Longimicrobium sp.: one gene and its partner. The protein of the gene in region 1 binds, or shares a complex with, the protein of each later gene. Links are inferred from orthologs where the notes say so. Each region holds a gene or a part of one and is shown on either strand. Other genes may lie near its edges. The genes, in order: cdaA and glmM.

Evidence for each region.
Region 2: the proteins of cdaA (region 1) and glmM are in contact, whole or in part, in a crystal structure (PDB 7OJS), measured with the Bacillus subtilis proteins. The link is inferred for Longimicrobium sp. from one-to-one orthologs.

What each region holds. Positions count from the first base shown.
Region 1 is NZ_DATBNB010000444.1:3,844-7,145, reverse strand. The notes cover bases 3-2,991. They hold cdaA (diadenylate cyclase CdaA), read left to right. Parts: upstream 3-1,091; coding sequence 1,092-1,892; downstream 1,893-2,991. Other genes in these bases: VIB55_RS12145 (Panacea domain-containing protein), read left to right, coding at 2,914-2,991; VIB55_RS12150 (alpha/beta hydrolase), read left to right, coding at 1,919-2,704; folP (dihydropteroate synthase), read left to right, coding at 229-1,095. In the rest of the region: more of VIB55_RS12145, read left to right, coding at 2,992-3,302; VIB55_RS12140 (hypothetical protein), read left to right, coding at 3,296-3,302. UniProt on the Bacillus subtilis protein: One of 3 paralogous diadenylate cyclases (DAC) in this bacteria, catalyzing the condensation of 2 ATP molecules into cyclic di-AMP (c-di-AMP). Upon expression in E.coli leads to c-di-AMP synthesis.
Region 2 is NZ_DATBNB010000322.1:3,057-6,216, reverse strand. Bases 184-3,030 are described here. They hold glmM (phosphoglucosamine mutase), read left to right. Parts: upstream 184-846; coding sequence 847-2,214; downstream 2,215-3,030. Other genes in these bases: glmS (glutamine--fructose-6-phosphate transaminase (isomerizing)), read left to right, coding at 2,338-3,030; yedA (drug/metabolite exporter YedA), read left to right, coding at 184-760. Also shown: more of yedA, read left to right, coding at 1-183; more of glmS, read left to right, coding at 3,031-3,160. UniProt on the Bacillus subtilis protein: Catalyzes the conversion of glucosamine-6-phosphate to glucosamine-1-phosphate. Glucosamine-1-phosphate is used for cell wall biosynthesis.

The DNA of each region.
Region 1 (3,302 bases):
CCCGACCGCTCGAGCCACATGAATGCGTGCAGTCCGCGCAGGCGGACATCGTGTGTTTGTTGCAGCAAATTCATTCGCCCGTGCCAGGTCGCGGCCTCGGCATCCAAGGATGACGCCCACGCCACGAAGGTCCGGCCTTCTAATGTGCCGCGCGCTTGCCTTGGCGGTTTTGCGTTCGATACTTTCGGCCCCATGGGTATCTCCAGCGCACGTCTCGATCTGCCGCGTTTGCCGACCGTCTCCCATGACGTGTGGGCGATCCGCGGGCGGGTGCTTTCGCTGGACCGGCCGCTGGTGATGGGCATTCTGAACGTCACTCCGGACAGCTTCAGCGACGGCGGACGGTTCCTGAATCCTGCCCGCGCGGTGGAGCAGGCGCGGCGGATGGCGGAGGACGGCGCGGACCTGCTCGACGTCGGCGGCGAGTCTACCCGGCCCGGTGCCCCCGCCGTCTCCGCGGACGAAGAGGCGGCGCGCGTCGTGCCTGTGCTGCGGGCCATCAAGGACGCGCTCGCCATCCCCGTCTCCGTGGATACGCGCAAGGCTGAGGTGGCGCGGGAGGCGCTGGAGTGCGGCGCGCACATCATCAACGACGTGTCGGGGCTGGGCGATGCGCGGATGGCCGGCGTCCTCGCTCCCTCCGGCGCCGGGCTGGTGCTGATGCACATGCGCGGCACGCCCGAAACCATGCAGCGGATGACGGACTACGGCGACGTGGTGGACGACGTGGCGGCGGAGTTGGGGCAGGCGCTGGAGCGTGCGGACCGGGCCGGGATCGCGCGCGAGCGGATCGTGGTGGACCCGGGGATCGGGTTCGCCAAGACCGCGGAGCAGAACCTGGAGCTGATCGCCGGGTTGGCGCGTCTGGAGCGGCGGCTGGGCCGCCCCGTTCTGCTCGGCGCATCGCGCAAGTCGTTCATCGGCGCGCTCCTCGGCGGCGTTCCGGCGGACGCGCGCGACCCGGGGAGCGTCGGCGCGTGTGTGGCCGGGCTGGCGCGGGGCGCGCGCATCTTCCGCGTGCACGACGTACGCTCCACCCGCCACGCGCTGGACGTGGCGCACGCGGTGCTGCGGCTTTCGGCGGAGGGCCCGTGAACGTCCTGGTGGAGCGTTTCGGCTTCCTGGCGCCGGACTGGAAGGACCTCCTCGAGATCCTGGTGGTCGCCGTCGTCGTCTACCGCGTGCTGCGGGTGCTGGCGGGGACGAGGGCCATCCAGATGCTCATGGGCATCTTCGCCGTCGTGGCCACCTACGGCGCCGCGCGGGTGCTGAACCTGTCGCTGCTGGAGTACCTGCTGGAGCGCGTCTTCGAGTTCGGCGTGATCGCCGCGCTCATCGTCTTTCAGCCCGAACTCCGCAGCGCCCTCGCCCAGTTGGGGCAGAACCGGCTCCTGCGCGTGTTCTCGCGGCTGGAGCAGATGCAGGTGGCGGAAGAGGTGTCGCAGGCGGTGGAAGAGATGTCGCGCGGCAAGGTGGGCGCCATCATCGCCGTGGAGCGCGAGGTGGGACTGGGCGAGTACCTGGAGTCGGGCACCGCCCTGCAGGCCCGCGTTTCCGACGCGCTCCTGCTGAACATCTTCACGCCCTACTCGCTCCTCCACGACGGCGCGGCGGTCATTCGCGGGGACCAGATCGTGGCGGCGGGCGTCATCCTGCCGCTCACCCAGTCCGTGCTGGACGATCGCACGTTGGGGACGCGCCACCGCGCCGCCCTGGGCCTTTCCGAAGAGACGGACGCGATGGTCGTGGTGGTGTCCGAAGAGACGGGCGCGATCTCCCTGGCCCACGGCGGCCGCCTTCATCGCCACCTGACGCCCGACCAGTTGGAGAAGATGCTGAACGAAGGCGCGCCCGGCGGCGTGGAGCGGCGCGGCGTCCTCACCGGCGACTGATCCCGCCTCGCGCGCCGGACGTCCGCATGACTTCTCTCCCACGCACCTGCCTGCTGCTCCTGGCGGCGCTCGTGCTCCTCGGCACGCTTGGGACGCGCGCCGCAGCGCAGGCCACGCCCGACACATCCGCGGGAAAGACGTTCGTCATCGTGCACGGCGCGTGGGGCGGGGGATGGGCGTGGAAGCGTGTGGATTCGCTGCTGACGGCGCGCGGCCACACCGTCTATCGGCCGACGCTCACGGGGCTGGGCGAGCGCGTGCACCTGGGCTCGCCCGAGGTGGGGCTGGGCACGCACGTGCGCGACGTCGTCAACACGCTGGTCTACGAGGACCTGCGCGGCGTCATCCTCGTCGGCCACAGCTACGGCGGGATGGTGATCACCGGCGTGGCGGACCAGATGCCGGATCGCATCAGCTACCTGGTGTACCTGGACGCGTACCTGCCGGAGCACGGCGAGAGCGTGCTGAGCCTCAACGCACCCCTGCGCGACTCTACGCTAGCGAGCTGGACTCGCTTCGGGATGATCGTGCCGCCCTGGCTGGAGCCGGCGCGCGACCCGCCATGGGACGTTCCCCATCCGTACCGCAGCTTCGCCGATCCGCTGCTGCTCGCCCATCCACCCGGCCGCGGCCTCCGCGCCACGTACATTCTGACGATGGAGCCCGGCAAGCAGACGGACTCATTCTCGATGTACGCGGACCGCGCCCGCGCACGCGGCTGGACCGTGCTGCAGATGCCGGCCGGCCACAATCCCCACACCACCGCCCCGGGCGAACTGGCGGACCTGTTGCACCGGCTGATGGGGCAGTAAGTACGTGCTCCGGGCATCTCGAGAGGAGGCAGGCCATTCTTGGCGCCGTGCGTTCGTCCGCATCCGGGTTGACCCTTGCTGCACGCGAGATTAGATTTGCGTTCGGAAAACGTTCGGTTTTGGGAACCCTGAGGGGGGAGGCGAGGGCTATGGCGACCGCTCATGACGTCGCGGCTTACATTCTTACCAAGCGACGCCCGCTCTCCGCGATGAAGCTTCAGAAGCTGGTGTACTACTCGCAGGCTTGGTCTACCGTTTGGGATGATCGCAAACTCTTCGACGAACGCATCGAGGCGTGGGCGAACGGCCCCGTTGTCCCTGACCTGTACCAGCTTCACCGGGGACAATTCGAAATCCGAGAGTGGCCTCGTGGCGACCCTGGCGCCCTGAACGACGAAGAGCGGGCGACCGTTGACGCGGTGGTGGAATACTACGGCTGGCGCAACGCTCAAACCCTTAGCGACATGACTCATCGAGAGGACCCCTGGCGATTGGCGCGGGAAGGGCTTCCCGACGGAGAGCGCGGAAACCGGGAGATCACGCCGGCTTCCATGTCCGAGTACTACAGCAGCTTGCAGGAAACCGAGGACGATGGCAC
Region 2 (3,160 bases), on another replicon or contig:
CGCCGCCCTGATCGGCGGCCTGCTGCTGGTGTGCGGCAACGGCGGGGTGACGCTGGCCGAGCGGACGGTGCCCTCCGGGGTGGCGGCGCTGCTGGTGGCGATGGTGCCGCTGTGGATGGTGCTGCTGGAGTGGCTTCGCCCCGGCGGCACGCGGCCCACGGGGCGGGTGATGGTGGGGCTGGCGGTGGGGTTCGCGGGGATGGTGATCCTGGTGGGCCCCTCGGAGCTGGCTGGCGCCGGCGCGGTGGATTTCGGCGGGGCGGCGCTGGTGCTGTGCGGCTCGCTCGCCTGGTCCATCGGCTCCATCTACGCCCGCGGAGCCACGCTCCCGGCCAACGCGTTCGTCGCGACGGGGATGGAAATGCTGTGCGGCGGCGCGCTGCTGCTGGTGGCGGGCGCCGCGCGGGGCGAGCTGGCGGGGCTGAACCCGGCGGCGTTCACCGGCCGGTCGCTGGCGGCCTTCGCCTACCTGGTGGTGTTCGGCTCGCTGGTGGGCTTCACCGCGTACATCTGGCTGCTGGGCGTCAGCTCGCCGGCGCGGGTTTCCACCTACGCCTACGTGAACCCGGTCGTGGCCGTGTTCCTGGGATGGTTGATTGCGGGCGAGGCGCTGACCCCGCGGGTGCTGATCGCCGCGGCGGTGATCGTGGCGGCGGTGGCGGTGATCACCACCGGCCCGCGGCCGCAGTCCGAGCCGGGAGCGCTGGCCGACGCGCCGGGCTCGAAGGCTGCTTCCAGGCGCCGCCGCCAGGCTGCTTGACGGCATTGTACGCGGGCGTGACATTGGCGCCCCCGCCGGGGACCCCCCGGCGATCCTGACGACGTAACCGCAGACCCGGGCTGCCCGTGATCGATACCTCCAACCTGATGGTGAGCGTTTCCGGCGTGCGGGGGCGCGTGGCCGAGGGGCTGACGCCCGAAGTGATCGCCCGCTTCGCCGCGGCGTTCGGCGCGTACGCCATCAAGCGCGGCCCCGGCAAGACGGTGGTCCTGGGCCGCGACTCGCGCGTGTCGGGCCCCATGTTCGCGCGGGCGGCCACGGCGGGGCTGCAGTCGGTGGGATGCGACGTGGTGGACGTGGGCATCGCGCCTACGCCCACGGTGCAGCTGGCGGTGGAAGACCTGAAGGCGGCGGGCGGACTGGCGGTGACGGCCAGCCACAACCCCATCGAGTGGAACGCGCTGAAGTTCATCGGCCCAACGGGGATGTTCCTGGACGCCGAAGAAGGCGCGGAGATGCGCGCCTTCCTGGAGGGCGACATCCCCCGGGCCATCTGGAGCGACCTGGGCGGCTACAGCCAGGACGAGGGCGCGGTGGAGCGCCACCTGGAGCGCATCCTCGAGGTTCCCTTCGTAGACGTGGATCTCATCCGTTCGAAGAACTTCCACGTGGCGCTGGACTGCGTGCGCGGCGCGGGCGGCCGCATCTTTCCCCAGCTGCTGGAGGCGCTGGGGTGCCGGGTGAGCGCCATCAACATGGAAACGGACGGCCTCTTTCCGCGCGAGCCGGAGCCCGTGGCCGAGAACCTGGGCGAGTTGGAGGCGCTGGTGCGGTCCAGCGGCGCCGACCTGGGGCTGGCGACGGACCCCGACGTGGACCGCCTGTCGCTGGTCTCGGGGGAGGGAAGCGCCATCGGCGAGGACTACACGCTGGCGCTGGCCTCCATGCTGGTGCTGCGCCACCGCCCGGGGCCGCTGGTGACCAACCTGTCGACTAGCCGGGTGATGGACGACGTGGCGGAGCGCGCGGGCGTTCCGCTCGTCCGCGCGGCGGTGGGCGAGATCAACGTGGCGCGCCGGATGCAAGCGGAGAACGCGACCATCGGCGGCGAGGGCAACGGCGGGGTGATCCTTCCCGACGTGCACCTGACGCGCGACGCGCCGGTGGCGGCCGCGCTGGTCCTTCAGCTGCTGGCGGAAACGGGCAAGCCCCTTCACGCGCTGGCGGCGGAGATCGGGCGGTACGAGATCGTCAAGGAAAAGGTGCCGCGCCCCGCGCAGCCGCTGGATGCAGTCTACGACGCGCTGGCGGCCCGCTTTCCCGAGGCGCACGCCGACCGGCAGGACGGGCTGCGGCTTTCGTGGGCCGCGGAAAAGCGCTGGGCGCACCTGCGCCCCTCGGGAACGGAGCCCATCGTGCGCATCATCTGCGAGGCGCCCACGCGGGCGGATGCCTCGGCGCTGGTGGAAACGCTGCGGGCGGCGCTTCCCTGAACGGCGGGTCACGACGGTTACTGCGGTACGAAGGCAACGGAAGTCGGGGCGATGGATGACGGTCGAGGGTGGATGATCGTCAGGCAGCGAACCCGAAATCACACACGCGCGACCTGAAGAGCCATGTGCGGAATCGTCGGATACATCGGTGAGCAGCAGGTTACCCCCATGCTCATCCAGGGGCTGAAGCGGCTGGAGTACCGCGGCTACGACTCGGCCGGGATCGTGGTGTCGAACAACGGCCACCTGGAAGTGCGCAAGGAGGCCGGCAAGATCGCCGAGCTGGAGAAGCTGCTGGTGCAGGAGCCGGCCGAGGGGTGGTACGGCATCGGCCACACGCGCTGGGCCACGCACGGCCCCCCCACCACCAGGAACGCCCACCCGCACCTGTCGGAAAAGGGCGACTTCGCCGTGGTGCACAACGGCATCATCGAGAACGCCGGGACGCTGCGGAAGGTGCTGCAGGAGCGCGGGCACGTGTTCAGCTCCGAGACCGACACCGAGGTGCTGGTGCACCTGATCGAGGAGATCTACAACTCCGGCACCGGCCGCGCGGGCGAGTCGCTGGAGCGCGCCGTGGAAATCGCGCTCACCCAGGTGGAGGGCACCTACGGCATCGCCGTGGTCTCGACGCGCGACCCCGGCAAGATCGTCGCGGCCCGGCTGGGGAGCCCCCTGCTGATCGGCGTGGGCGAGAACGGCGAAACGTTCGTGGCCAGCGACGCGGCGGCGGTGATCGCCCACACGCGCGACGTCATCTACCTGGACGACGGCGACATGGCCACCATCACCAAGTCCGGCTACGTGGTCCATCGCCCAAAGCAGGGCCCGGTAGACCGCCCCGTGAACCGCGTGGACTGGGACCTGAGCGAGGTGGAGCGCGGCGGCTATGCGCACTTCATGCTCAAGGAGATCACCGAGCAGCCCACCACCCTGCGTGAAACCA